DNA from 3 places in the Luteibacter anthropi genome. Region 2 is predicted to be linked to each of the others. Evidence: predicted binding sites of a transcription regulator. Region 2 holds the regulator's gene; each other region holds the start of a gene.
The links. Region 2 encodes FliA, which starts transcription of late flagellar genes. Its sites were predicted from a motif close to TAAAGTTTNNCNNNCNNNGGCCGATAA; they were not measured.

Region 1 (9,864 bases), 2.4 Mb from region 2:
GACAGCATCCTGGAGGGTCTGTTGAAAGCGCGCGAACATGGAGCGGGCGCCCGTCAGGGCGTCGTGTCGCGCGTCATCGTCGGGCAGGGCGGCATCCAGTACGGACTGGAAGCGGCGCCAGTCGGTGGGCGAGGTTTCGCCCATCGCGTAGAAGTGGTGCGGGTGCGAGGGAAGCATCGCATGCAGGTGTTTCACGATGACGCGAGCACCCAGTGAAGAGCCTTCGATGACATAAAGCTCCCCCCAGCACACGGCATCACTGCAGGAGCGCGCCTCGCCCCAGCCGGCGGTGTCGCTGTAGGAGCGCGCCTTGCGCGCGACCGGTCGCGCGCAAGGCGCGCTCCTACAGAGGTCGGCTTCGAGGGAGGTGACCCTGGATGCGTAGCCCCACTGTTCCCGGATCGACAGCAACCACTCACCACGCCCGGTTTCCCATGCGCGGAACAACTCCAGCTTTGCACCGAGTACCGCTTCGTAGGCTGACTCATCCAACGCCTCCCCCATCAACCACCGCATACCTGCCGTGGCCTCGGCCGCCTCATGGGCGTCGCGGGTCTGTTCGCGCAGGAATCGGTGGGCGGGCGTGGCTGCGGCGACGCCGTGCATTCAGAGAACCTGGGTGGCCTTCAGCACCACGACCAGCATGACGCTGGCGACGATGGCCAGCACCATGAGGCGTACCCGTGCGGCCGTGCGCTGCGCCGGCGGCCGGTAATCCGGCCTGCGGTGAAGCTGGAGTTCTTCCTGGAAGCGCACGACCGGCTCGATGCCGATGTCCTTCAGCAAGGCGCGGGCACGCGGGAAATCATCCGCATGCTTGACCCATACCTGCGGCCACGACTCGCGGTCGTCCTGGCGCTGCGAATAGCTGAAACGCTGGTAGCTGGGGCGTTTCCAGTTCGACCGGTTCGTGACCGTGGTTTCGATCTCGTGCTCGCCGAGAAGGGCCACGATCCGGTCGATGTTTTCCTGGCGGGGAGAGGTATAGATCTGGCGCATGCCCGGGATTCTACGGGATTGCGCCAGATCGCGGGTCAGCGGGTCAGCAGACCCTTCACTTCGTCGAGATGGCCGTCGTTCGGCAGCGGCGGCTGGCCGAGCAGGTGCATCACGAGCGGGTATACGTCGATGTTCTGGAACGGAGCCACGGTCGCCCCCTGGCGGAAGCCGGGGCCGCGGCCGATGAAGAGCGCGCGCATGGTGGGATCGAGGTTGTCGTAGCCGTGTTCGCCCAGCGACATCGGGTCGGTGCGTTTTGCCAGGGCGTCGTGACTGATGATGGCCCAGCCGGTGTCGGCGAGGCAGAGAATGGCCGGCACACGGCGATGGGTGCCGTAGTTCAGGCGCTTGGGCAGGTCTTCACGGCGATAGCAGTGCATATGCTCGTGCGGACCCAGCAGGCGCGCGATGGCCTGGGAGGCGTCGTGGCCCGGCTTCGGGTTGAAAGTGGCCATCACGCCGTAGGACACCGCATCGAGGGCATCCAGGTCGGTTGCTTCGTCGGCGAACACCGTATTGCCCTTGGGCACCGGCGCCATGCCGTGGTCGGACACCACGATGATGTTCATGGTGTCGTAGAGGCCGCGACGACGCAGCTCGGCCACCAGGTGGCCCATCGCATCGTCCACTTCGCGCAGGGCGTCGTTCACCTCCGGCGAATCCGGACCGTGCTCGTGACCGGCGTGATCCACCGTGTCGAAGTAGAGCGTATCGAAGACAGGCTTCGGACCCGGCTCGTCGATCCACGACAGCAGCTTGTCCACGCGCTGGCGCGAGGTCAGCCGGCCGTCGTAGGGAATCCAGTGGTCGGGACGCACGTTGTGGATGGCCGCCTCGGTGCCCGGCCAGAACATCGTGGCCGTGCGCAGGCCGCGCTTCTGCAAGGTGACCCAGATCGGCTCGGCATCGGCCCACCAGCGACCGTCGCTGGTGGCGGCAGGCAGCGACAGGCTGAATTTCCCCAGCGCCGGATCGACCATCGTGTTGTTCACGATGCCATGGTGGTCGGGCACCAGGCCCGTGACGATCGTGTAGTGGTTCGGGAAGGTGAGCGAGGGAAACGACGGGAACATGTACGCCGGACGGGCGCCTTCCGCCGCGAGCTGCGCCAGATGGGGCGTGAGACCGCGATCCATGTAGTCGGGCCGGAATGCGTCGATCGAAATCAGCAACACCGGGGCGGGGGAGGATGCGGCGGGCCTGGCGGGCTGCGTGGAGCAGCCGGCCAGCACCACCACGAGCAGCGCGATGGCAACGCGCCACGAGGTGGGCAACGTGACGTTCATGGGGGCAGACGTAGGCTCTGGTTTCGTAACAACCGCCTATTTTGGACCACGAGCATGACTAATTCATCACGCAAGAAACTGTTGCTGGCGTGCCTGGTGCTCCTCCCGGCCGCTGCCATGGCCCAGTCGCAGCAGCAGTCCAACGTCCCCGCCAGGGCCGCCGCGCCCGCACCGAGGCCGGCCCCCCAGCCGCCGAGTCAGGCACAGCACGACTGGCAGCGGGCTGCGGACCGTGGCGCGATCCAGAGCCAGCAGCGTCAGGCCGACCTGCAGAACCAGCTGCGCCAGAACAGCATGAACCAGCAGATCAATGGCACCACGGATCCGAACCAGCGCAACCAGCTGCAAAATGCCTCGCGCGCGCAGCAGCAGCTCGATCAGTCGCGCCAGGATGACGCTGCACGGCGCTATCAGGAGCAGCACCCCACCCAGCCGCCGCCGGCAGGTAGCAGCGGCCACTGACCAAGCCGCTGATCATTGCTGCATCGCGTATGGCGAGGCGCGGAGTGGCGCGACCATAATCGGGGCTTCCCCAGGATCATGGAGCCCCCGATGACGGCCGTGACGCGCATCGACACCACCCGCACCATCCGCGCCCCGCGCGGCACGGAACTGACCTGCAAGAGCTGGCTCACCGAGGCGCCGTTCCGCATGTTGCAGAACAACCTCGATCCCGAAGTCGCCGAGAATCCGGCCGAACTCGTGGTCTACGGCGGCATCGGTCGCGCGGCCCGCAACTGGGAATGCTTCGACGCCATCCTGCGCGCCCTGCGCGAACTGGGCGACGACCAGACGCTGCTGGTGCAGTCCGGCAAGCCGGTCGGGGTGTTTCCGTCGCACCCGGATGCACCGCGGGTGCTCATCGCCAACTCCAACCTCGTGCCGGCCTGGTCGAACTGGGAGCACTTCAACGAGCTCGATCGCAAGGGCCTCATGATGTACGGCCAGATGACGGCCGGCTCGTGGATCTACATCGGCTCGCAGGGCATCGTGCAGGGCACCTACGAGACCTTCGTGGAAATGGGCCGCCAGCACTACGGCGGCAACCTGGCCGGCCGCTGGATCCTCACCGCCGGCCTGGGCGGCATGGGCGGCGCGCAACCGCTGGCGGCCAGCCTCGCCGGTGCCTCGTCGCTTACCATCGAATGCCAGCAGAGCCGCATCGATTTCCGCCTGAAGACCCGCTACGTGGACGAGCAGGCCACCGATCTCGACGATGCGCTGGCGCGCATGGATCGCTACGCGAAGGAAGGCCGCGCCGTCTCCGTGGCCCTGCTGGGCAACGCGGCCGACGTGCTACCCGAGCTGGTGCGCCGTGGCGTGCGTCCCGATGCCGTCACCGACCAGACCAGCGCGCACGATCCCGTCAACGGCTACCTGCCGTCGGGCTGGACGGTCGAGGAATGGCTGGAGCGTCGCAAGAGCGATCCGACCGGCACGGCCCGCGAGGCCAAGCGCTCGATGCGCCGTCACGTGGAGGCCATGCTGGCCTTCCATACCCAGGGCGTGCCCACCTTCGACTACGGCAACAACATCCGCCAGATGGCCAAGGACGAGGGGCTGGGCGAGGCCTTCGCCTTCCCGGGTTTCGTGCCCGCCTTCGTACGCCCGCTTTTCTGCCGGGGCGTGGGTCCGTTCCGCTGGGTGGCGCTCTCGGGCGACCCGGAGGACATCTACAAGACCGACGCCAAGGTGAAGGAGCTGATCCCCGACGATCCGCACCTGCACCGCTGGCTGGACATGGCCCGTGAGCGAATCAGCTTCCAGGGCCTGCCGGCGCGTATCTGCTGGGTCGGACTGGGCCAGCGCCACCGCCTGGGCCTGGCCTTCAATGAGATGGTTCGTAAGGGTGAGCTGAAAGCGCCGGTCGTGATCGGCCGCGATCACCTGGACTCGGGCTCGGTCGCGAGCCCCAATCGCGAGACCGAGGCCATGCGTGACGGCAGCGATGCCGTGAGCGACTGGCCGCTGCTCAACGCCATGCTCAACGTGGCCGGTGGCGCCACCTGGGTCAGCCTGCACCATGGCGGCGGCGTGGGCATGGGTTACAGCCAGCACAGCGGCGTGGTCATCGTCTGCGACGGTAGCGAGGCTGCCGACAAGCGCATCGCCCGCGTGCTCTGGAACGACCCCGGCACCGGTGTGATGCGGCATGCGGATGCGGGCTACCCGGAAGCCATTGCCTGCGCGAAGGAGCAGGGCCTGAACCTCCCGATGCTGGGATGAACACCCCCCTGTAGGAGCGCGCCTCGCGCGCGACCGGTGCGGAGCCGAATATGCTCGCTCCGCACCGGTCGCGCGCGAGGCGCGCTCCTACAATCGGGGTTACCGGCCGTTGGCCCACTGGGCCACGTACATCTGCGGGTAGATGCGCTCCAGCGCCAGCACCTTCGGCCGGTCGTTGATCGCGATGTAGATGGCATCCGGGTTCAGCCGCATATAGTCCTGGTGCTCGCCCTCGGCCAGGTAGAAACCCTTCAGCGGTGCCACCTGGGTCACGATCGGCCGTGCAAAGGCATGCGCTGCCGTGAGCTGGGCGATGTATGCATCGGCCACCGTCTTCTGCTCGGGTGTCGCATAGAAGATCGCCGACCGGTATTGTGTGCCGGAGTCGGGCCCCTGCCGGTTGAGCAGGGTGGGGTCCTGGACCACCGAGAAGAACACCTGCAGCAACTGGCCGTAACTGACCTGCGCGGGGTCGTAGACGACCCGCACGGATTCGGCGTGGCCGGTGTCGCCCTCGCTCACATCGTCGTAGTTGGCGTGCCTGGCGTCGCCGCCCGAGTAACCGGTGCGGACGCTCTTCACGCCCTTGACGTGCTGGAAGACGCCTTCCACGCCCCAGAAGCAGCCGCCGGCAAAAACGGCGCTGGCTTCGCCCGTGGCAGGGGCGGTGTCCTGTGCCGGGGGAGGGAGCCGAAGGCCGTCTTCCCGCGCCGAGGCGCTGGAGCAGGCGGCAAGAGCGAGGACGAGGACGGAAAGTGCGCGGACCATGAATCTCTCCTTCGGACAGTGGCTTACCGCAGCAGACCGGATAGTCGTCGTTTTCCTGACAAGCTGGCGTCTTCAGTTCGCGGGGAACTGGCCGATAAGCCTCCGGTCAACCGTAGGTAGTCTGTCATGGCGCAATTTCGGCATTCTGTTCAGCTGGCATTGACGCCGGCCAGACGGTGGCACGACCATGCGGCGCGCCATGCCGGGGCCGTCGCCCGATGGCTGGCGTGCTGGCAGGTAGATCCAAAGGAGCAGTAGCAAGTGGCGTACGATCTGGTGGAGAGGCGTGTCTTCGTGTCCGACCTGGAAGTCGGCATGTTTGTCAGCCGTCTCGATTGCGAGTGGTCCGACACGCCGTTCCCGTGGCAGGGCGTGCCGATCACGTCACGCGAGGACATCGAGAAGCTCAGCCGGTTCTGCAAGTTCGTCTTCGTGGACATGCAGCGACGGGTGATGCCTGCGCGCGTCGTCACCAGCACGGCCCCGCGCCCGGCGCTGAATACCCGTCTCATCTCGCAGTGCACCTATACCGACACCGCGACGGCGGCGGAAGAACTGCCGCACGCGGCCGCGGCCTTCGAGCGGATCAATACCTTCGCCGGGAAACTGCTGGCCGACGTGCAATCCGGCCGCACCTTCGACGCGGCGGAACTCAGCGCCTGCGTGGCTCCCATGGTGGCCAGCCTGCTGCGCTGTCCGGATGCCTTCCTCTGGGTGGAAAGCCTGCGTCGCTACGACAGCTACACCTACCGCCACGCCGTGGGCTGCGCCAGCCTGGCGGCGGTGTTCGGCCGGCACATGGGCATCGAGCAGGAGGCGATCGTCAGCCTGGCGGCCGGCGGCCTGCTGCTGGACGTGGGCAAGTCGCGCTGGCCCGATGACCTGCTTCATCGCGAAGGCCCCCTGAGCGAACCGGAGTGGGCGATCGCCCGCCGGCATGTCGACGACGGCCTGCGGATCCTCGACGGCTCCGGCGTCACCGACAACGAAATCCGCGACATGGTGCTCACGCACCATGAACGCTTCGACGGGAGCGGCTATCCTCATGGACTGGCGGGCACCGCCATTCCACTGGCCGGTCGCATCGCAGCCATCGTGGACACCTATCATGCGATGTCCACGCCGCGCCCCTACCGGGCGGCGGTGTCACAACATAATGCGATCCGGCAGATCTACGCCGGTCGCGACCGTGAGTTCCAGGGGGAGCTCGTGGAACAATTCCAGGCCTGCGTCGGTGTCTATCCCACAGGCTCGTTGGTGGAACTCAACACCGGAGAGGTCGCCGTGGTGACGATGCAGAACCAGACCAGACGGCTGCAGCCGCATGTGGCGGTACTCACCCGGACCGACAAGCAGAAGCTCGATCGCCCGGTCATCGTCGACCTGCTCAGCCAGGACGGAGGCGTCCGCCGCGAAATCCAGCGGACGCTGGCGCCGGGGAGTCATGGCGTCGAGCCGAGGGAGTCCCTGGCCTCATGAGCGAGCGTAGCCACATCCTGCCCGCCGTGCAGGTGATACTGGATCGGGCGTTGCCCGAGACCGGCCTGTGTGCGGTGCTGGTCGTGCGCATGAAGGGCATGCGCGAAATGCAGTTGCGCTTCGGCTATGGCTTCGGCAACGAGATCATGCTGGCGGCCCGCGAACGCATCGTCGATGCGCTGCGCCATATCGACAAGGTATTCGTCGCCGGCGACGACAACTTCGTGATCGTGCTGCCTGCCGTGCGCAACCGCACCCATGCCATGCTTGCCGCCACTCGCATCGTGGGGGCTTTTGACACGCCGCTGCCGCACCCGGAGCGCCCCTGGCATGGCCGCGTGGTCATCGGCGTGGCCATGCACCCGGACCACGGAAACTCCGCCGAATGGCTCTACCGCCGCGCGGAGATGGCGCACGATGACGCGGTTCGCCTGGGCGAGCCTTTCGCCATCTACGAACCGGACGTAACGCCGGTGGAAATCCTCTACGGCGAGTTGCGCGAGGACATCGAAAGCAACCGCCTGCACGTGGCCTTCCAGCCCCTGCGTGACCTGCGCAGCGGCGACATGGTGCGGGTGGAATCACTGGCCCGCTGGAGCACGCCGATGCACGGCGATGTTGCGCCGGGCGACTTCATTCCCTTCGCCGAGCGCAGCGACCTGATCGTGCCGCTCACGCGCTGGAGCCTCAATGCGTCGCTCAGGCATGTCGCGGCATTGCACCGGGGCCGGTGTCCGCTCGACGTGGCGATCAATCTCTCGCCGAAGGTGTTCGTGGAGCACGGCTTTGCCGAGCACATCCTGAGTGCACTGGAAATATGGGGTGTGCCGGCGGAATCCGCGATCGTGGAAATTACCGAAACCGCCCTGCTCACCGATCTCGACATGAGCGTGCGCGGCCTGCGTCGCCTGCGTGATCGCGGTGTGCGGGTAGCCATCGACGATTTCGGGACGGGCTATGCCTCGTTCGCCTATCTGCGCCATTTTCCTGCGACCGAGCTGAAGATCGACCGCTCCTTCGTCAGTGCCATGACCAGCGACGTACGTACCGAGCAGCTTGTACGCGCGATGGTCGAGGTGGCCCATCGCCTGGGCATGGAAGCGGTGGCCGAAGGCGTGGAAAACGAGGAAACCCTGCTGCGCCTGGTAGAGATGGACTGCGACGTCGTCCAGGGCTATCACATCGGCCGCCCGATGCCGGCCGACGAATTCGTCGCCGAGCGCCTGGCGGCATCTTCGATGGTGTAACCCCATCCGTGGTGAGTGCATGGGGCAACAAGACCCCGTCGTTCCAGCGAACGCTGGAACCCAGCGCCCCGGTTCACCAGCAAACACCGCCACGCCTCATCGGCTCGTGCGTAGAAAGCCCTGGCGCGAAAACCCGCTGCACCGTACTGGATCCGAAGCTTTCACAGGGATGACGTGAAGATATTCTGCACCGCGGGATTCTACCGATGGGTGGACAGCTCGATGTAGTGCTCATGCAGCACTTCGACCCGTTTCGCCAGTGTGGCCTCGTCGCCATCGTTGACAATGACATCGTCGGCAATGGCCAGACGTTCCTCGCGGGACGCCTGTGCCGCGATCATCTTCTCTGCCAGCGTCTCATCGATGCCGTCACGTTTGACTAGGCGTTCGATACGAAGGCCTTCGGGAGCATCCACCACCAGCACCCGGTTCACCCACGCATAGTGCGCATGGTTTTCCACCAGCAGGGGAATGGAAAGGACGCAGTAAAGTCCGTCACTGGCCTCGACCGCATCGCGCAGCCACTGGCGGATGCGCGGATGGAGAATGCCTTCGAGCGTGGTCCGGGCCGAGGGATCAGTGAAAATGTGCTGGCGCATGGAGGCACGGTCCAGGCGACCCTCGGCGTCGAGGGCCTCAGCACCAAAAGTCCGGGCGATCTCGGTCAGCGCCTCTGCCCCTGGTTCGACGACGGCACGCGCCGCGACATCGGCATCGTAGGTGCGCACGCCGAGAGCTTCGAAGCAGCGTTCCACGGCGCTCTTGCCCGAGGCGACGCCACCGGTCAACGCAACGACGAAGCGACTCACGCGAGCCCCGACATCCGCAGGTAGGTGTCCAGCAGTCGGTCACCGACCAGCAGCCAGACCCAGCCGGCCGCTGCGATGTAGGGACCGAAGGGCATGGGCACATCGCGCCGGTGGCGGTTCAGTGCCATGAGCGTGCCGCCGACCAGTGCACCGATGAGCGAGGACAACAGGACGACGGGAAGAATGGCAGACGGCCCCATCCAGGCGCCCAGGGCGGCCAGGAGCTTGAAGTCGCCATGCCCCATGCCTTCCTTGCCCGTGAGCAGCTTGAACAGCCAGTAGACGCTCCACAGGCTGAGGTAGCCGATGAGCGCGCCGAGGATGGCCGAAGAAGGAGCGATGGGCAGGGCCTGCCAGGCGGGGATCAGTGTCAGGCCGAGCCCGAGCCAGAGCAGCGGATAGTTGAGCTCGTCTGGCAGCAATTGCGTGCGTGCGTCGATGCCGGAGAGGGCGACCAGGAAATACGTCAACAACAGCGCCGCCGCCGCACCCGGCGTAACGCCGAATCGCCAGATGATCGCCGCACTAGCAATACCCGTGAATAATTCGACCAGAGGATATTGCTTTGAAATGGGCTCACCGCAGTATCGGCAGCGACCACGCAAGATCAGCCAACCGAGCACGGGGATATTGTCCCTGGCCGCCAGAGGATGCTTGCATCTCGGACAGTGCGAACCTTCGCGGACCACGCCGGGAGGAAGTGGCTCGTCCAGAGCCTTCAGGGAAAGGACTTCCCTTGCCTCGCGCCGCCATCGGGCTTCCATGCGCGGGGGTATTCGCAGGATCACCACATTGAGGAAGCTGCCGACCAGGAGGCCGAAAACCCCGGTAAGAATGATCCATGTTGTCAGGGACAGGTCAGGCATTGCGGTTGCATGTCAGTAAGAGAGGCTTCCATCGTAGCTGCTGCGCTTGGACTAGACACGGTGTTAGCATGCAGGTCGCAATGGATTGGGGGAAATTCAGTGGTGTACAGGGCGACATCGTACGCTTCAGGCGCTGAGTGCAGATCGTGGCGTGGTTGGTTGCGCGCGGGATACGTACCATCCA
Region 2 (9,864 bases):
TCAATCAGTGCGGCGGTGCCAATCACGCCGCATTTCGGTTCTTTGGACATGCCCACCAGCCAGGGACGCGACGTCGCGCCGTGGCGCCACTGGATGCCTTCGCCTTCCAGCACCACCGGCTCGTCGTTGACGGCGCAGGCCAGGGCCCACGCGCGATTGCCCAGGATCACCAGCGTATCGGCCTGTGCGCCGGACATGTCGGGCGAGAGGATCGCGCCGAGGTCGGCCACGCGGGCTTCTCCGCTGGGATGGCGCCAGCGCCCCAGGCAGATCGGATTGGCACTGTTGGGTGGCGACAGCGGCGGCATCGGCAGCATGTGCGTGACGTCATCCATCGGCACCGCAAGCTTCACGCCGGCAGCGACGCACAGCAGGTAACGCGTCTGGCCCGTGGCAGTCGGCGGCGGCAGCGGGTCGCTCCAGGTCTGGATGGCGACGACCTTCACTTCCGCGGGCGGTTCGGGCACCGGCAGCGGCGTGAGCAGCTCGGCGAGATAACCTGCGACGATCTGCTCGGCGTCTTGCATGGCGCGGATCATGCGGCCGCGTCCGTCAACGACGGCACGGGCATGGCCAGCAGCTCGTCGAGCAGCTGGCGGTAGGCGAGACCGCCGCGACGTGCGGCGGGCCAGGAGGCCAGCGGCACACCGGCGGCGCTGGCTTCGCGGATCTGGGTGTCGGTGGGAATCACCGACTGGCTCACGCCATCGCCATACTGCTCGCGCAGTTGTTCGAGGCAGGCGCGCGAGGCATGGGTGCGTGCGTCATACAGCGTCGGCACGATGGTGCGTGGCAGCGGCTTGCCGCGCGAGCGCTCGATCATCGACAGGCTGCGCAGCATGCGCTCCAGGCCGGCGAGCGCCAGCGCTTCGGTCTGCGTGGGCACCAGCAGGCGGTCGCTGGCGGCGAGTGCGTTGACCATGAGCACGCCGAGCGTCGGTGGGCAGTCCAGCAGCACATGGTCGAAATCGGGGGCCAGTTCGGCCAGCGCCTGGGAGAGCACGAGGCCCATGCCCTGGCGGGTGCCGAGCTGGCGATCGAGCGTGATCATCGCCGCGGATGCGGGCAGCACGCTCAGCCGCTCCCACTGCGTGCCGTGCACGAGCGTGCGCACGGGCAGCGGATTGGCGGTGACTCCGAAGAGATCGTAGACGCTGCCGTGCGCACCGCCTTCGACACCGATATAGCCCGACAGCGATGCGTGGGGGTCCATGTCGATCAGCAGCGTGCGCTTGCCGGATTCGGCCAGCATGCTGCCCAGCGCCACCGTGGTGGTCGTCTTGCCCACGCCGCCTTTCTGGTTGGATACGGCCCAGACGCGCATCAGTGTGCCTCCCCTTCCGTCGCGAACCGGGCGGCACCCGCGGTGGGGGCGACCAGTTCGGGGGATGAGGTTGCGGCTGACGTCGCCGTGCCCGATGCCGCGGCAGGCGGTGTAGCGCCAGCAGCAGCCGGCGCTTCGGTCGCGCCACGCTGAGCCAGATCCACACGATCCGCATCGCTATAGAAACGCGCCGGTGCCGCCTTGTCGCTCATCACGACGATCAGCACGCGGCGATTGTGATTGCGGCCGTCGGCCGTGGCGTTGTCGGCGGTCGGGCGATATTCGCCCCAGCCGATGATGCCCACGCGGTGCGGATCGACGCCGGTCAGGGTGAGCAGTCGCGCCACCGTAGCTGCGCGCGCGGCCGACAGCTCCCAGTTGGACGGGAACGTAGACGTGGCGATGGGCGTGTTGTCCGTATAACCCTCGATGCGCATGGCGTTCGGGAACGGCGCGAGGATGCCGGCCAGGCGACGCAGCACGTCTTCCGCCTGCGGCTGGAGCTTCGCCACGCCAACGGGAAAGAGGATATCCGTGCGCACTTCGATTTCGAGCCAGTCCGGCGTCTGCCGCACGCTGACCAGGCTCTTGTCGATCAGCGGCTTCATCGCCCGCTTCACTTCGTCGGAAATCTGGCTGAGCGTGTTCTGCTCGGTCTTGCCCACGCTGGTATTCGCATCGGCGCTGGTGGCGGTCTGCCGCAGCTTGCCGTCCTGGTGTTCGGTGGCGGCGCCTTCGTGGCCGGGCAGCGGCAGGTTGCGCGGCGGAATGGGTACGTCGATCTTCGCTATCGGCGAGGCCGTGGGCGCACGCGACTGGTCGGGCAGCGGCACCTGCGCGGCGGGCGTCGAATCGCGGATGGGCTCGATCACCTTGCCTGTGCCGTTGAAAGCCTCGTTGATGGACTGCGCCATCACGCGGAACTTGGTCTCGTTCACGGCGGATACCGCGTACATCACCACGAACAGCGCGAGCAGCAAGGTGATCAGGTCGCCGTAGGGGATCGCCCAGCGCTCGTGATTCACGTGCTCTTCGTGGTGACGACGTTTCACGAGAGGAATCCTTGCAGCTTGCTCTCGATGTGGCGCGGGTTGTCACCCTGGGCGATGGAAACCAGTCCTTCGACCAGGATTTCGCGCATCTGCGAACGACGTCGTGCCAGGCCCTTCAGGCGCGAGGCCATCGGCAACGCCAGCAGGTTGGCCAGGCCGATACCGTAGATGGTGGCGACGAAGGCGGCGGCGATGCCGTGGCCGAGCTTGCTGGGGTCGGCAAGGTTCTGCATCACGGACATCAGGCCCATCACGGCACCGATGATGCCCATGGTCGGCGAGTAAGTGCCCGCGTTCTCGAAAACCTTGGCCGCCTCGATGTCGGTGTGCTCGCGCGAGTACACCTCCACTTCCAGCACCGAACGCATGGCATCGGGCTCGGTGCCATCCACGAGCAGTTGCAGCCCCTTGCGGATGAAGGGATCGGTTTCGCGCTCGATGGCCGGCTCCAGGCCCAGCAGGCCCGTGCGGCGGGAGATTTCGCTCCAGCCGATGATGCGGCTGACGAGGTTTTCCGATTCGATATCCGGCGGGCGATACACCCAGGGCAGCATGCTCCAGGCGCGCTTGAGCACGGCGCCGGGCGTCTGCACGAGCAGTGCGGCGAAAGTGCCGAGGAAGACGATGACGAAGGCAGCGGGGTTCCACAGGGCGTCGAGGCTCGATCCCTTGAGGATGGTACCCACGATGATGACCACGAAGGCCAGGATCGTGCCGACGACACTCACGATATCCATGTCAGACAGCCATCCTTAGTGTTGGCAGCACCTGTCCGCTGTCATCGGCCAACCCCGCCAGGTCGAGCACGAGCGAAATACGGCCGTCGCCGGTGATGGTGGCACCCGCCACGCCCGGCACATCCTTAAGGAACGGACCAAGCGGCTTGGCCATGACGTCTTCGCGGCCCAGCACTTCGTCGACGAGGCAGCCGAGCACCTGATGACCGATCTGCACCACCACGACATGACCGCCCTGCCCTTCGGTGCCGGCCCAGCGGCCGAGATCGGCCAGGGGCAGCGCGCGACCGCGATGGTTGGCGACGATGCGGCCGTCGAGCTTCTGCACCTGTCCGTCCGCCAGCTCGAACACTTCGGCGACATTGGACATGGGCAGCGACAGCAGGCGATGCCCCACGCGCACCATGAGCACGCGCAGGATCGCCAGGGTCAGCGGCACCGAAAGACGCACGGTGCTGCCATGGCCTACGCGCGAGTCGATGGACAGCGTGCCGCCCAGTTCGACGATCTTGGTGCGGACCACGTCCATGCCCACGCCGCGACCGGAGATGTCGGACACCTCGCTGGCCGTGGAGAAGCCGGGGCGGAACACGATCTCGTAGCATTCGCGTTCTTCCAGGCGCGCGGCCTGCTCGGCATCCATCAGGCCCTTTTCGACGGCCTTGCGGCGCAGGACCTCGGGATCCATGCCCTTGCCGTCATCGGTCACCGTGATGACGATGCGGTCGCCGTACTGACCGGCGGCCAGGCGTACGGTGCCCGAGCGCGGCTTGCCCGCACGGGCGCGCACGTCCGGCATCTCGATGCCGTGGTCCACGGAGTTGCGCAGCAGATGCACCAGCGGGTCGGCCAGCGCCTCCACCACGGTGCGGTCAATGTCGGTCTCCTCGCCCTCGGTCACCAGTTCGATCTCCTTGCCCAGCTGGCGGGCGAGGTCGCGAACGATGCGCGGGAAGCGCGAGAACAGCTTGCCCACCGGCTGCATGCGCATGCGCAGCACGGCGTTCTGGAGATCTTCGGCCACGCGCTCCAGCTCGCCGATGGCACGTTCCATCGGATCGTTGGTGCCGCGCGGCGCAAGGTTGGTCAGGCGGTTGCGCACCAGCACGAGTTCGCCGGCCGCATCCACGAGGTTGTCGAGGCGATGCGTATCGACGCGGACGGTTGTGTCGGCGGTGGAGGCCGTGCGCTTTTCGGAGGCGGCCCTGGCAGGTGCTGCTTCGCCAGCCGCAACGACGGGTGCCACGGGCGAGGCCGCCTGCACGGGCGCCGGAACCGGCACAGGTGCTGCCACGGGCACCGGTTCTGGCGCCACGGCACTGTTCGCGCCCGGCGCGGCCGTACCGTGCAGGGAATCGAGCAGGGCTTCGAATTCGTCGTCGCTGATGGCGTTGCTGTCCGCGACAGGCGCGGCCGCTTCCACCACGGGCACGGCCGCGCCTGCATCGGCACCGGGAGCCCCCGTGCCATAAAGCGAATCGAGCAGGGCCTCGAATTCGTCGTCGCTGATCGTGCCCGACGCAGCCGGTGCCGGCGCCCGGTCGGCGCGCGCGGCATCGAGCATGGCCTCGAATTCGTCTTCGATGGGATCGTGCGGCCTCGGCACGGCCACGCTTGTCGCCGCGACCGATGCGGTCACCGGCTGCGCGAGCGCGGCCGGGGGTGCGGAGGCCACGCGGCCGGGAATCACCAGGCGATCCAGCAGCGAACGCGGCGCGGCCTCGATGGGCACGCCGCCGTCGGCGGCGCGCATCATGTCGTTGAGGAGGTCCAGCGATTCCAGCAACGCATCCATGAAACCGGCATCGAGCACGATGGCACCGTTGCGCGCCTCGTTGAGGAGATCCTCCGCGCGATGGCACAGCTCCACCATGGCGTGCAGGCCGAGAAAGCCTGCACCGCCCTTTACGGTGTGAAACGCACGGAACACCGCGTTCAGCAGATCGACGTCACCGGGCGAGGACTCAAGGTCCACGAGCTGTTCGCCCAGGCTCTCAAGCAGTTCACGCGCCTCGATCAGGAAGACGTTGAGCAGCTCGTTGTCCAGCTCCACGCTCATGGCGCGCTCAGAAACCGAATTCGCTGAGCAGGCGATCCACTTCGTCCTGGCTGACCTTGTCCGCCGCCGGAGCCGCACCGCCCGCCAGCGAACCGGTGAGGCGCACCAGCTCCACCAGCGAGGATTCGACCTTGGCCATGAAGGCTTCGACGCGGGCCACGCGCTGGCCGGAGAGATCCTGCCAGGACTGCGCCTCGACCATCTCGCCCAGGCCGATGTCGGCGCTCTGCGCGAAGTCGCCCACGCGCACGGCCAGCGCACGGGCGCTGGAAGCGAACGACGGGTCGGCCGGGTCGAGCACCAGCACTTCGTCGGCCTGCGTGGCCAGTGACTGGGCCTGCGGACGCAGCTTTTCGCTGAAATCGAGCGTGCGATGGGCGGCCTGCGAGCTCATTTCGAGCACGTCGAGCAGGTGCTTGCGCGCGTCGCTCATGTTGCCCGGGTTGCCGTCGTGCGAAATGTCGGCGGCGAGACGGCGGGCCGACTCGTGCAGGTCGCGCGCGAGGTGGCCCAGGGCGAGGAACAGGTGCTGTTCGCGGCTGCGGATCAGGCGATCGAGCGCCTGCTCAACGGCGGCCGGATCATCGGCCTCAAGCAGGTCACGCAGTTCGGGAGCGACCTCTTGGCCGGCGGAAATCGTGGAGTTCATGCGGTGTCCTTAGCCTGCCGCCGCGGCGAGGCGTTCGAAGATCTTGTCGAGTTTTTCCTTCAGCGTGACCGCAGTGAACGGCTTGACCACATAGCCGTTCACGCCGCTCTGTGCGGCGGCGATGATCTGGTCGCGATTGTTCTCCGCCGTGACCATCAGCACCGGCATCGCCTTGAGGGCGGCATCGGCACGGATGGCGCGAAGCAGCTCGATACCGGTCATGTTCGGCATGTTCCAGTCGGTGACCACGAGGTCGAACGACTGCGAACGCAGCAGCGCCAGCGCGGCGTTGCCATCTTCGGCTTCCTGGATCAGGCCGTTGGTGAAGCCCAGTTCCACCAGCAGGTTCCTGACGATGCGCCGCATGGTGGAGAAATCGTCCACCACGAGGATTTTCATGTTCTTGTCCAAAACGTCTCTCCGCCTGTACCTGCGCGTTTCTTACCCGGCGACGGCACCCCCGGATGCCGTCAATGCTTTTCTTTCCAACCCGACATGCGAGCGCGGAGGCGGATCAGGGCCTGGCCATGGATCTGGCACACCCGCGATTCGCTTACACCCAGCACCGCACCGATTTCCTTCAGGTTGAGCTCTTCATCGTAGTACAGCGACATCACCAGCTTTTCGCGCTCGGGCAGGCCATCGATGGACTGCGCCAGCGCATCGCGCATGCCGTCCTGCTCGAAGGTGCCTTCCGGTCCGGCAGCATCCGGATCGGCGACGTCGATGGCTGCGCCCTCGTCGCCTTCGGGCGCCGTCAGGCTCAGCAAACGCGCGCTCGCCGCGTCGGCCAGGATCTGGTTGTACTCCATGGCGTCGATGCCCAGCCGCTTCATCACTTCCGCGTCGTCGGCGTCGCCACCCGTCTCGTTTTCGATCTGCCTCGTTACCTCCGCTACCTCGCGCAACTTCCGGTGGACGGAGCGCGGAGTCCAGTCCGTCTTGCGCAGTTCGTCCAGCATGGCGCCACGTATGCGGATGCCCGCATAGGTTTCGAAGCTGGCCGCGCGAGTCGGCGAATAATTTCTTGCGGCTTCAAGCAAACCGATCATCCCGGCCTGCATGAGGTCGTTCGCGTCCACGCTCGGCGGCAGCCTGCCCATCAGGTGATAGGCGATACGGCGTACCAGCGGCGCATGGGTCTTTACCAGTTGGTCCGCGGGAACACGAGTAATTTCAAGGTATTCGCTCGCCACGCTCACAACGGCAGCCCTCCTCCCAAGTGGGAACGTTCGGCAAAGAAGCCAATGCGTCCCTGTGCCCGGGTTTCGGGTTCACCCCATGTATCGACCGACCTGGCCAGATTCTTGAATCCGACCGCGGAACGGCTGCTCGGCCAGGCATCCACCACCGCCGACTGGCGGCGGATGGCCTGCCGCAGGTACTCGTCGTGCGGCACCATGCCCATGAAGTCGAGCGATACGTCGAGGAACCTGCCGGTCACCCGGGACAGCTTCTCGTACAGCGCCTTGCCCTCCTGGGCATGGCGGACCATGTTGGCGACGATGCGGAAGCGGTGTACCGCAAACTCGCGCGAGAGCACCTTGATCAGCGCGTAGGCGTCGGTCAGGGAGGCCGGCTCGTCGCAGACCACGATCACCACCTCGTCGGAGGCGGCGGCGAACATCGACACGCTGTCGGAGATGCCGGCGGCGGTGTCGACGATGAGGTATTCGGGGGCCAGCGGGTATTCGTCGAACGCGCGGATCACCGCGGCGTGCTCGATATTGGGCAGCTGGGCCATGCGTCGGGTGCCCGAAGTGGCCGGGATCACCTTCAACCCGTGCGCGGCTTCCAGTACCAGATCCTCGATGCGGCAGGCGCCTTCGAGCATGTGGCCCAGGTGGCGCACCGGTTGCAGGCCCAGCAGCACGTCGATGTTGGCCATGCCCAGGTCGGCATCGAGCAGCAGCACGTCACGGCCGCCCATCGCCAGGGCCATGCCGAGGTTGACCGCCACCGTGGTCTTGCCCACGCCACCCTTGCCTCCCGCGATCGCGATGCTGCGGGTAGGACGACGGTCGGACAGCCATTCGAGTCCGGCAGCCTGGGTGTTGTCGACGTGTGTGCTCATGAAGGATTTCGCTGCCGGGGAAGAGTATGCGTTTGCAGATGCCGAGGTCACGGGTCGGGTCGTCCTGATCATGCCAGCGCCGTCGCCGGCATGCCGAACCGATCGGCAAGTATGGCGTCGTCGGGCTCTTCTGTGCGCTGTTTCACCCTTTGGGCGGCGAGACAGACCAGTTTGCGTGCATCCGCCGAGGCGATGTCCTCGGGGACACGCTGGCCATCGGTGGTGTAATCCAGCGGCAGGCCATGGCGGATCACGGCCGAGAGCACGCCGCCGACCAGCGGCGCCTCGTCGAGCTTGGTGAGGATGGCGCTCTGCGGCCCCAGCGGCGCATAGGCGCGGATGGCGTCGTCGATGGCCTGGGACTGCGCGTTGGCGGCCAGCACCAGGCAGGTGCGCACGTCGGCCATGGCGCGCAGGGTATCGAACTGCTGTTGCAGGCGCGGGTCGTTGCCGGCCAGGCCGGCCGTATCCACCAGCACGGTGTGCTTGCCGCGCAGCTGGAGCAGCGCGTTGCGCAGGCTGGTGGCGTCGTTGGCGTTGAACACGCGCACGCCGAGCAGGCGGGCATAGTGCTCCAGTTGGGCGCCGGCGCCGATGCGGTACTGGTCGGTGCTGATCAGCGCCACGCGCGAAGCGCCGTGGCGCATCACGGCGCGGGCGGCCAGCTTGGCGATGGTGGTGGTCTTGCCCACGCCGGTGGTGCCCACCAGCGCGGTGACACCGCCACCCACCGTGTCGAAGTTACGGCCGGTGGTGCGCACGTTGCGCGACAGCAGGCCCAGCGGCAGGTAGCGCGCCTGCTCCACGGTCATGTCGGCGGGCAGCTCGGCGCACAGGGCACGCGCCACGTCGCCGTCGATGCCCAGGCGGGTCATCTCGCGCAGCACGCGGGCATGCAGCGGCTGCTGGCGATCCATCTGGTTCCAGGCCAGGGCGGACAGCTGCACTTCGAGCATTTCGCGCAGATGGTTGATCTCGGCGCGCATGCCGGTAACGGCGATGTCGTTCTGCGGATTCACCGTGGCGGCACGCACCACGTCGGCGACGCTGGCGGCCAGCGCGGCGCTGGACTGCCGCTGCGGGGCGGCGCTGTTCGGGTTTTTCACGGCACGCTCGACCACGGCGGCCGTCGCGGCGCGGGCCTGGTCGAGGCGGGCGGCGCGCTCGCTGTCGCGGTCCTCACGGATCGCACGGATCGGCGACGGTGCCTGGGCCTGCCTGGCGGCCTTCTCTTCGACGTTGTCGAAGGCGAAACCGGCTTCGCGAACCAGCGCCTCGTCATAGTCGAGCGCAGCGATGATCTCGATGCCGTCGTCCATGCGACGCGTGGACAGGATCACGGCATCCGGGCCCTGCTCGTCCCGTACCTGGCGCATGGCCTGGCGCATGTCGGGAGCAACGAATCGTTTGATTTTCATGCGTTCGATCCTGTCTTACGTCGCGGTGCCCAGGTTCGAGGACACCACCATGTTCGTTCCGTCCGGCCGGCGAATCGGCGAACGGTGTCTCAATGCTCAGCGCCCGAGGGCCGTCACCAGCTTGACGCGGCGGTTGTCCGGCACCTCGTTATAGGCAAGCACATGCAGGTTTTGGGCCACATGTCGCGTAAAGCGGGCCAGCCAGGGGCGCAATGCAGGAGAAACCAGCAACACGGCCGGTTCGCCGGCCGCTTCCTGGCGGCGGGTAGCATCGGCGACGCTCTGCTGGAGGCGATCGGCCAGTCCCGGTTCCACCGCCGCACCCGCCGGGCCGCCACCCTGCAACGACTGCAACAGGATCTGCTCCAGGTCCGGCGCCAAAGTAATGACGGGCACTTCGGTACCCAGGCCGGCGATCTCCTGCACGATCTGGCGACCCAGCGTCACGCGCACGGCGGCGGCGAGTACACCCGGGTCCTGGCTCTGGCCGGCATGCTCGGCCAGCGATTCCACGATGCCGCGGAAGTTACGGATGGGCACGCGCTCGGCCA
Region 3 (9,864 bases), 310 kb from region 2:
GCTCCCAGCGTGGTTTCGCGGACGCTTACGAAATCCACGCGATCGCCTGTCGCGGCACGATCCAGCGCCCGCGCCACCATGTCGCGCGCCTCCACAGGCCACAGATCGACCCAGCGGCGACCGATAAGCCGCTCCGGGCCATCCGGCGCCAGCGCAGCACACCCCAGTCCCGATACGAACCGGATCACGCCATCACGATCCAGTTCTTTCATGCAGTCGGCCGACGCCTCGACGAATTGCCGGTACCGTCCTTCCCAGTCGCTCATGACTCGCCCGCCGTTCGTCTGCCCCCTGAACACCTCTATCACGCAACGCCGGCCCTTCACCTGTCAAGCACCACTCTCACGCCATCCCGACACATGGAAGCGGACAGTGCTATCGAAGTTCTCGCATGGAGCCGGCATGGCCACCAAAGGACCCGTTCTGGTCGTCGAAGATGATCGCAACGTCCTCGACATCACCAGTTTCGTCCTGGAGACCGCGGGATACGACGTGCTTACCGCGATGAACGCCCGCGAGGCGCTCGTGGAGCTGGGCCTGCATCGGGAGATCCTGCTCGTGCTCACCGATGTGAACATGCCCGGCGACATGGACGGCATCGAGCTCGTTCGCGAACTCCGCCGCCTGGGCAATCCGGTGCGCTGCGTGGTGGTATCGGGCGACGCGTACCACGCCGCCGACCGTCTGGGCGATCTGGCCCCGTTCCTGCCCAAGCCTTACGACCGGCGCAGCCTGCTGAAGGCCGTCGAAGACGCGATGCGCACCACCCATCACTGAGCGCAGGGTTCAGTCCTTGCCCTCGTCCTCGTCGTCCTCATTCTCACCATCGTCTTCGCCGCTCTCTTCACCGGGCCCGGCACCCGGCCGGTCGTCGTCAAAACCGGTTTCTCCCTCGACGAAGACCGGCGTGCCTTCTTCATCCACCTCCAGGACAAGCCCGAGCGCCTTTTCAGCGGCTTCGGCGGCCACCGATTCCTCCCGGAAGCTGCGGTTGTCGTAGACGGTGAAGTAGCTGGGAAACCCGCTCGCGACGGGGTGGGAGGATATAAGCGCCTTGAAGCGGCTCCCATCCCTGGTGGCGCTGCTGCGAAGTGTGAAACCGGGAAATGAGCGCTCAGCCATCGATGGGACCTCAAAAAGAAAAAAATTCAAAGCAGGCAGGAATTTGCCATTCGTCCTGCAAGAAGCACATGAAAATAGCAAGGGCATCGTTCAGGTTTTTGGCACTTGCCGCGCAAGTTTTTGTAGGGTATTTCCTACATCAAGCACCGTCACGCATCCTTCACGCGGTGTGACACGAAACAAACAGGGGCAGCTGAACACCATGAACGTCACCACCACCACGTCGCCATCCCGGCGCCTGGCGTGGGCCGCCGCCGCCATCCTCGCGATCGTCGGCCTCGTTGGCCTGGCGCTTACGCCGAGGGTAGCCGCCGCGATTCCTCGCACGGCGATCCAGATGGTATACGCCTGGTTGTGCGCTTCACTCGTCGGGTCCGCCTATGTCGTGGTCACTCTGGCCAACGACACCGAAGGCGCCCTCGAGGATGGCGACGACCACTGAATCTCAGGGACGAGGTCGTGACAGCAAAGAAAAACCCGCCGATGGCGGGTTTTTCTTTGCCCGGAGATACGCCCTGTTACGGGCGACGCTCCAGTTCCGGATCTTCCTTGGTGCGCGGCATGAGGTCCTGCTTGGACACGCCCAGCCACAGGAGGATGGGGCTGGCGACGAAGATGGACGACAGCGTGCCCACCAGGATGCCGATGAGCATCGTGATGGCGAAGCCGTGAACCACCGGGCCGCCGATGAAGAACAGCGCCGCCATGGTGATGCCGGTGAACAGCGAGGTGATGATGGTTCGCGACAGCGTGCTGTTGATCGAACGGTTCAGCACTTCTTCCGGCGTGGCGTTACGGCTGGACCGGAACAGTTCGCGGACGCGATCGAACACCACCACCTTGTCGTTGATGGAGTAACCGACCACCGCCAGCACCGAGGCCAGCACCGTCAGGTCGAACTCACGCTGGGTCAGGGCGAAGATACCCAGGGTGACCAGGACGTCGTGCACTTCGGTCGCCAGCGCGGCGATCGCGAAACGCTTCTCGAAGCGGATCCACAGATAGCCCATGATGCCGACGATCACGAAGATCACGGCCACGATGCCGTCGCTACGCAGTTCCTCGCCCACCTGCGGGCCAACGAAGGAGTAGCTCTTCATGGTCGCGTCGGGACGGCCCACCTTGATGGCGGTGACGACGTCGGCGGCTACCTTGGAAGCCACCTCGTCACCCTTTTCGTTGGTAGCTGCCTGCTTGCTGTCATCCTTGGGCTGGAGGCGCACCGTGACTTCACGATTGCCACCCACGGCCTGCACCAGGGGATTTTCCAGGCCATTCTTTTCGAGGGCCACGCGGACGTCATTGGTATCGACCGGATGATCGAAGGCCACCGACACAGCCACGCCGCCCAGGAAGTCCTGCCCGTAGTTGAAGCCGCGCACGCCGATCAGGGCCAGCGAGGCGACCATCAGCAACACCGCAAGGCCGATGCTGTACTTGCGCAGGCCGAGGAAGTTGAAGTTCGAGTTGTGATTGAAGATTTCCATGGCGTCCCTCCCGTCAGACCGACAGGGTCTTGAGCTTGCGGCCGCCGTGGATCAGCGCCGTGATGGCATGGGTCACCGTCACCGACGTGAACATCGAGGTGAGGATACCGATGAAGAGCGTGACGCCGAAGCCCTTGATCGGGCCCGAGCCCATGGTCATGAGGCCGAGCGCTGCGAGCAGGTGGGTGACGTTGGCATCGAGAATGGTGGCCCATGCCTTGTCGTAACCCGTGCGGATCGCCGCCAGCGGCGACGAGCCGTTACGCAGTTCCTCTCGGATACGTTCGCAGATGAGCACGTTGGCGTCGATCGCCATGCCCAGTGTCAGCACGATACCGGCGATGCCCGGCATGGTGAGGGTCACGTGGATCAGCGACATCACGGCCACGAGCAACACGAGGTTGAAGAACAGGGCGATGTCGGCCACCAGGCCGAAGAGCTTGTAGTAGATGGCGGCGGCCACGAGCACGAGGCCCAGGCCCAGCATCACTGCCTTGAAGCCCTTGTCGATGTTGTCGGCGCCCAGGCTGGGGCCGATCACGCTTTCGCCCACGATATCGATGGGCACGGCCAGCGAACCGCCGCGCAGCAGCAAGGCCAGCTCGGAGGCTTCCGAGTCCGACGGCAGGCCGTTGGTCTGGAACTTCTTGCCGAAGGGGCTGCTGATGTTGGCGTAGTTGATGACTTCCTCGGTGATCTTCGGCGTCTTCACTTCCTTGCCGTCGACCATCTTGGTTTCGGTGGTGCGCGTGATGTACAGCACCGCCATCGGCTTGCCGACGTTGTTGTTGGTGAAGTCCTGCATCTTGCGCGCGCCGGCGGCGTTGAGCGTGACGCTCACGTTCGGCGAACCGTTCTGCTGGTCGCGGCCCGAGGTGGCGTCGATCAGCTCGTCGCCGGTGGCGATGATGGACTTGCTGAGCAGGTAGGGGCGCTGGTGATCGCGATCCCAGTAAAGCTTGGCATCGGGCGGGATGTTGCCCGAACGGGCTGCGTCGAGTGCCTGCTGCGGCGTGTAGAGGCCCGCGCGGTACTGCAGCGTGGCCACGGCGCCGATGATCTTCTTGGCTTCGACCGTGTCCTGCACGCCCGCCAGTTCCACCACGATCTGGTTGGCGCCCTGCTGCTGGATCAGCGGCTCGGACACACCCAGCGCATTGACGCGCTGGCGCAGCGTGGTGAGGTTCTGCGTGATCATGGCCTGCGACAGCTCGCGGAGCTTGGCCGGCTTGATCGTGGCGTTGATGGTAAAGCGGTTGCCGCTGGACGGACCGTCGGCCACCTGCAGCTCGGGGTAATCCGTGCCGATCAGCGCGGCAGCCTGCTGGCGGTCGGCATCGGTGCGCAGCACGAGGTTCACGCCCTGGCCGCGCGCATTGCGGTTGACCGAGTCGTAGTTGACCTTCTTCTCGCGCAGCAGGGCGCGGATGTCGTCGGTGTAACGGGTTTCCTGCGCGTCGACCACGGCGTTCGGGTCGACTTCCATCAGGAAGTGCACGCCACCCTGGAGATCGAGGCCGAGCGGCATCGAGTTCGCGCTGATGGCCTGCAGCCAGCCCGGCACCGTGGATGCCTGGTTGAGCGCCACCGTGTAGTCATCGCCCAGGCCCGTACGCAGCGTCTCGGACGCCTTCGACTGGGCGTCGGCATTACCGAAGCGGGCGAGCAGGCGGCCTGCCTTGTCGTCGACGTCGATCGACGAGGCCGGCACCTTGGCGGTGTCGAGCAGGGTCTGGATCTTGCTCTTGAGGGAGGCGTCGACCGCGGCACCGCGGTTGCCGGAAACCTGCACCGCCGGCTGCGGCGGGAAGACGTTCGGCAATGCGTAAACGATGCCGAACAGCAGCACGATCACGACCAGCGCGTACTTCCAGCGTGGAAAATCACTCATGTATTACGTTCCATGAAGGCGGCCGGGGAAACCGGCCGCGGCTGACGCTCGGGTGAGGACAAAGCCCTCAGGACTTCTTCAGGCTGCCCTTGGGAAGCACCTGGGTGATCGAGCCCTTCTGCACCTGCACGACGGTGCCCGGGGCGATCTCGACACGGACGAAGGATTCGCCGACGTCCTCGATGCGACCGGCCATGCCGCCGCTCATCACCACCTCGTCGCCCTTGGCGAGAGCGGACAGGAGTGCGCGGTGTTCTTTCTGCCGCTTCATCTGCGGGCGGATCATCATGAAATAGAAGATGCCGAACAGCACCGCCATCATGATGAGCGGGGAAAGACCGAGGGCTCCGCCCTGCTGAGCGCCGGCGGTGGCGCCGGCGGCGCCCTGCTGTGCAACGGTGGCAAACGTCGTAAGGCTCATCGGATTTCTCGCAAGTCATGGAACGATCAAGGAAAAGCGACCGTTCACGTAAAAAGATCGTGGATTATGCCACGCGCCCCGGCGGTAATGAACCGCACCCCGTCACGGCTTTTGGGGCGATGCGAGCAAGCCGCAAGGCTCTACAGGCCGTCCACCTGCGCCTTTTTGCGGGCCTCGTAGAAGTCGGCCACGAAATCATCCAACGTGCCGGCCTCGATCGCGCCACGCAAACCGGCCATGAGCCGCTGGTAGTGACGCAGGTTGTGCATGGTAGCCAGCTGGCTGCCCAGGATCTCGTTGCAGCGGTCGAGATGGCGCAGATAGGCGCGGGAGAACCCGTTGGCGCAGGCGTAGCAATCGCAACCTTCCTCGATCACGCGCGTATCGGTGGCGAACTTCGCGTTACGTATGCGTAACGTGCCTTCCCGGGTAAACAGGAAGCCGTTGCGGGCGTTACGGGTGGGCATCACGCAGTCGAACATGTCGATGCCCCGGCGCACGGCCTCGACGATGTCCTCCGGCCGGCCCACGCCCATGAGATAGCGCGGGCGATCCTTCGGCAGCATCGGCAGGGTGAAGTCGAGGGTGTGGTTGCGCTCGGCCTCCGGCTCACCCACCGCGAGGCCGCCCACGGCATAGCCGTCGAAGCCGATCTCGATCAGCTTCGAGGCCGAACGGGCACGGAGATTCTCATAGGTACTGCCCTGGACGATGCCGAACAGGGCGTTCGGGTTGCGCAGGTCGTTGAACGCCTGGCGCGAGCGCTCGGCCCAGCGCAGGCTCAGCTCCATGGAGTCGGAGGCGACCTTCTCCGTAGCCGGATACGGCGTGCATTCGTCGAAGATCATCGCGATGTCGGAATCCAGCACCTTCTGGATGCGCATGGATTCCTCCGGCGACAGGAATACCTTCGAGCCGTCCACCGGCGAGGCGAAGGTGACGCCTTCTTCCGTGATCTTGCGCTTGTGTGCCAGCGAGAACACCTGGAAGCCACCCGAGTCGGTCAGGATCGGCTTGTCCCAGCCGATGAAGCGATGCAGGCCGCCAAACTCGCCCACGATCTCCAGCCCCGGCCGCAGGAACAGGTGGAAGGTGTTGCCGAGGATGATCTCCGCGCCGGTGTCCAGGACGTCGCGCGGGGTCATGGCCTTCACGGAGCCATAGGTACCCACCGGCATGAAGGCGGGCGTTTCCACGGTGCCACGGCCGAAACGGAGACGACCGCGCCGGGCCGCGCCGTCGGTGGCGAGGAGTTCGAAGGGAAGATTGGTCATGGGTGCCATTCTAGCGGACTCGGCCCGTGCGGCCGACCCGCCTAAAGTTCTTGCCGGGCAGGCCGATCCTTATCCCATAGGAGCGCGCCCATCCGGGGCCCGCCCAGGCCCCCGGAGGACCTGCCCTTGATCATCCAGCCGACCAGCCTCGCCGCCCAGTTGTGGGCCGGCGCGGCCGCAGGCACCACGGCCGCCGTCGATGCATGGCGGGTGGGTACGCTGCTGTCGGCACGCATCATGGGCCAGAACGACGTGGGCAAGGTGCTGCTGGATATCGGCGGCATCGCCGTCGAGGCGGATGCCACCGGCACCCAGCTCCCCCAGCAGTTCCAGGTGCGGGTGCTGACCCAGGGTGCGCAGCCCCAACTGGAAGTGCTGATGGCCAGCCTGGATGAGCGCGTGGCCATGCAGGGCCTGCGCGAGCGGCTTCCCCAGCAGAACGGTTACGCGCCCCTGCTCGGCGTGCTGGCGCAGCTGGCCCGCAGCCCGGTGGCCCGGGCGCTTCCGGCCCCGCTGCGCGCCGCGCTCGCCACGCTGGAAGCCTCGATCAACAAGCCCGCCGACGTGGCCACGCCGCTGGGCATGAAGGAGGCCATCGCCCGCAGTGGCAGCTTCCTGGAAGCCCATCTCGCCCAACCGGACGAATCCACTCCGGCCGCCGATGATTTCAAGGCGGCCCTGCTTGCGCTGCGCCGCGCGCTGGCCGACCTGCCCACGGCGCGCCCCGGACTGGCGGCGCCACGGACCCTGGCCGACACTCCCCCGCCGCTGGCGCAGCGCGCCCTCGTGGCACAGCCGCGCGCCGCCGAACTGGCGATCGCGGACGACGAGGTGGAAACCCTCGTCGCCAACCTGCGCACCGATGTCCGCGCCGCGCTGGCCCGCGTCGAGATCGGGCAGTTGGAATCCCAGCCGCAGCATGGGCTGTGGATGGTCGAGATTCCGCTGGCCGGCGTACGTGGATATGACGTGCTCCAGCTGCGTATCGAGGAAGGCAAGGCCGGCGCGGTCGAAGCCGAGGGCCTGTGGACGATCGGCTTTGCCATCGATCCGCCGACGCTGGGTGCCGTGCAGGGGGAAATCCAGCTTCGCGTGCCGCGCGTTTCGGTGCGCCTTTGGGCGCAGCACGAGCAGACGGTGGGCCGCCTGGAAGACAGTTTCCTTTCGCTGCGCCATCTGCTGGAAAAGAGTGGGCTACAGCTCGATCAGTTCTCCTGCACGCACGGCTTGCCTGCCCCGACGAACGCGTACAGCGCCGTCCTGCTCGAAGCACGCGCATGACCCATTCGCTTCCTTCCCCGCGCCGCAGTGTCACGCTGCGACTCGCCTCCCCTACCAGCAACGGACAGAACCAGCAGATCGACGCCGACGGGGTGAAGGCGATGCTGGAGCGTGCGCAGGCGCTGGGACTTGCCCCGCAGCTCGATCCGCAGATGGCGACGCTGCTGGCGGCCGTGAGGTTGCGTGAGGATGTGCCGCCGGAGCTTTATGCGGCGCTGGCAGCCGTAGTGGGAACGTTGCTGGCCGCGGCAGCGGAGTAAGTACGGTCGTTATCGCCTGACCGGTCGCGCGCGAGGCGCGCTCCTACAGAAGCGGATGTGTTGGCGTGCGGGTCGCGCGGAAGGCGGCCGCTTTGAATCGGGGGCGCACAGGATGGGGATGCGTTGGCGTGCGGGGTCGCGCGCGAGGCGCGCTCCTACATGGCACTGCCTTGCGCAGGATGGAATGCGTTGCCTTGTAGGAGCGCGCCTTGCGCGCGACCACAGGTGACGAACCCTAAAAAATCCCCATCCCCTGAATCGAAGCCACCTTCGGCTCGAACCCCGCCAGTTCGGCAAAACGCCTGCCACGCTCGGTGTAATCCTTGAACTGATCGAAACTCGGCGCCCCCGGCGAAAGTACGACGCAGCCGGTGTGACCCAGCACGCGCCGCGATGCCTCCACCGCAGCCGCCAGGTCCGTCACCCGATACACGTTGCGCACACCCGCTTCCTCCAGCGCCGCCGCAATACGCGGCCCGTTGGCCCCTTCGCAGACGATCGCCTCGGGTGAGTGCTTACGCATGGCATCGACAAACGGCGCCCAGTCGAGCCCGCGATCGTGCCCGCCGACGATCAACGCCACGCGCTGCCCAGGCACGCTTTCCAGCGCAGCAAGGCTCGCCAGCGGCGTGGTGCTGATGGAGTCGTTGATCCAGTGCAGGCCATCGCGCTCGCCCAGCGGTTGCAGACGATGCGGCAGCGGAGCGAAAGTCGACAACGCGGGCACCGCGGCCTTCGCATCGAAGCCCATGAGTTCCAGCGCCGCCAGTGCGGCACAGGCGTTGATGGCATTGTGCAGCCCCGGCGCCGACACCGCCGTGGCCGGCGCGATGCGCTCATCGCCACGCAGGATGAAACCATCGGCGGCATGCCAGCCGGCCATATCGCCAAAGGTGTGCAATCCTGGATGCGCACGAGCGCGATCAAGCAGCGCCGGCTGCATCGCATTCACCAGCACATTCTTCGACGCAGCCAGCAGCTTCAACTTGTCATCGATATAACGCTCGCGGGATCCATGCCAGTCGAGATGCTCCTCGTACAGGCTGGTGACCACACCCAGATCCACACCACTGGCTTCGCTCGTCTGGTAACTCGACAGCTCGATCACCCACAGATCGGCCACGCCGTCATCGAGTTCGAGCATCGGCAGGCCGATATTGCCCGCCAGCGCCGTCCGCACGCCAAGCGACCGCGCCAGATGCGCGATGAGCGCAGAGGTGGTGCTCTTTCCCTTGGTACCGGTCACCGCGATGCTACGCGTATCAGCATGTGATGCGAACCACAGTGCCGTGCCCGAGGTAAAACGGGTGCCGCGCTCCTTCGCCGCCAGCAGTTCCGGCCGATAGGCGGAAATACCGGGCGATTTGATCACGATATCGAACGACGCCAGCGCATCGGCGTCCGGCGCGACGGCGTGCACCGCCACGGAAGGAAAATCCTTCCGTGCGATATCGGCCTCCTCGGCGGAGCCATACAGATCAACCGCCTGCCCCGGCAGGTGCCGCGCCAGCGCATTCAGCGCAGCGCGACCCTCGCGGCCGAATCCCCAGACGGCAACGCGTCGACCGTCGAGCTCAGCCCAGTGCATCCAGCGCTCCGCGCAGGCGTTCCGGCACCAGATGCGATGCGCCTGGCTTCAGCCATGCATCGATATCCAGTTCGTCCTTGTCCAGTTGCGGAAGGATCTCGCGACGGAAGCGCGAGACGAGGGCGTCTTCACGCCACTCCGGCCGCTCGGCCAGCGAGGCCAGCGCAGCGCGCGCTTCCGCGCCCTCGCCCACGCATTCGAACGGCTTGTGATCCTTGTATTCCAGCAGCGCATCGAACGCGCCAGCCAGCGATTCGTCATCGAGCAGGTTACGGCCGAAGATCGATACCAAGCGTGCCTTGGGCATGAACGGCGCCAGCGCGAGGAACACGAAATGGCACTTCGGACACTGCCCGCACCAGCGATCCGCCGGCTTGGGGCCCAGTATCCTGAAATTGCGATTGCAGCTGGAGAACACACCGAAGTATTCACCACCCAGGCGCGCGAACGCACTGGTGACCGCCAACTCCGACCACGGCCGCAACAACGAGCAGTAGTCGAGATCGGACGCGACATGCGAATGCAGGTAATCGTGGAAGG

Region 1: KR767_RS01595 (cyclic di-GMP phosphodiesterase) is a predicted target of FliA. The motif match lies at 5,351-5,377, and genes of this name have one in related genera.
Region 3: fliK (flagellar hook-length control protein FliK) is a predicted target of FliA. The motif match lies at 6,238-6,264, and genes of this name have one in related genera.

What each region holds. Positions count from the first base shown of each region.
Region 1 is NZ_CP077072.1:349,491-359,354, reverse strand. It holds gene KR767_RS01625 (biliverdin-producing heme oxygenase) at 1-606, opposite strand, end outside; gene KR767_RS01630 (GAF domain-containing protein) at 1-5, opposite strand, end outside; gene KR767_RS01620 (DUF2007 domain-containing protein) at 607-999, opposite strand; gene KR767_RS01615 (alkaline phosphatase family protein) at 1,035-2,285, opposite strand; gene KR767_RS01610 (hypothetical protein) at 2,340-2,747, shown strand; gene hutU (urocanate hydratase) at 2,838-4,511, shown strand; gene msrA (peptide-methionine (S)-S-oxide reductase MsrA) at 4,611-5,279, opposite strand; gene KR767_RS01595 (cyclic di-GMP phosphodiesterase) at 5,541-6,758, shown strand; gene KR767_RS01590 (putative bifunctional diguanylate cyclase/phosphodiesterase) at 6,755-8,005, shown strand; gene coaE (dephospho-CoA kinase) at 8,206-8,814, opposite strand; gene KR767_RS01580 (prepilin peptidase) at 8,811-9,680, opposite strand.
Region 2 is NZ_CP077072.1:2,932,094-2,941,957, reverse strand. It holds gene KR767_RS12815 (hypothetical protein) at 1-539, opposite strand, end outside; gene KR767_RS12810 (ParA family protein) at 536-1,324, opposite strand; gene motD (flagellar motor protein MotD) at 1,324-2,376, opposite strand; gene KR767_RS12800 (flagellar motor protein) at 2,373-3,113, opposite strand; gene KR767_RS12795 (chemotaxis protein CheA) at 3,115-5,172, opposite strand; gene KR767_RS12790 (protein phosphatase CheZ) at 5,180-5,821, opposite strand; gene cheY (chemotaxis response regulator CheY) at 5,831-6,232, opposite strand; gene KR767_RS12780 (RNA polymerase sigma factor FliA) at 6,292-7,023, opposite strand; gene KR767_RS12775 (MinD/ParA family protein) at 7,020-7,895, opposite strand; gene flhF (flagellar biosynthesis GTPase FlhF) at 7,964-9,313, opposite strand; gene flhA (flagellar biosynthesis protein FlhA) at 9,410-9,864, opposite strand, start outside.
Region 3 is NZ_CP077072.1:2,623,557-2,633,420, reverse strand. It holds gene KR767_RS11595 (two-component system sensor histidine kinase NtrB) at 1-266, opposite strand, end outside; gene KR767_RS11590 (response regulator) at 403-777, shown strand; gene KR767_RS11585 (hypothetical protein) at 787-1,122, opposite strand; gene KR767_RS11580 (hypothetical protein) at 1,325-1,564, shown strand; gene secF (protein translocase subunit SecF) at 1,641-2,609, opposite strand; gene secD (protein translocase subunit SecD) at 2,623-4,500, opposite strand; gene yajC (preprotein translocase subunit YajC) at 4,568-4,921, opposite strand; gene tgt (tRNA guanosine(34) transglycosylase Tgt) at 5,062-6,195, opposite strand; gene fliK (flagellar hook-length control protein FliK) at 6,322-7,476, shown strand; gene KR767_RS11550 (flagellar biosynthesis protein) at 7,473-7,736, shown strand; gene murD (UDP-N-acetylmuramoyl-L-alanine--D-glutamate ligase) at 7,972-9,324, opposite strand; gene murL (UDP-N-acetyl-alpha-D-muramoyl-L-alanyl-L-glutamate epimerase) at 9,311-9,864, opposite strand, start outside.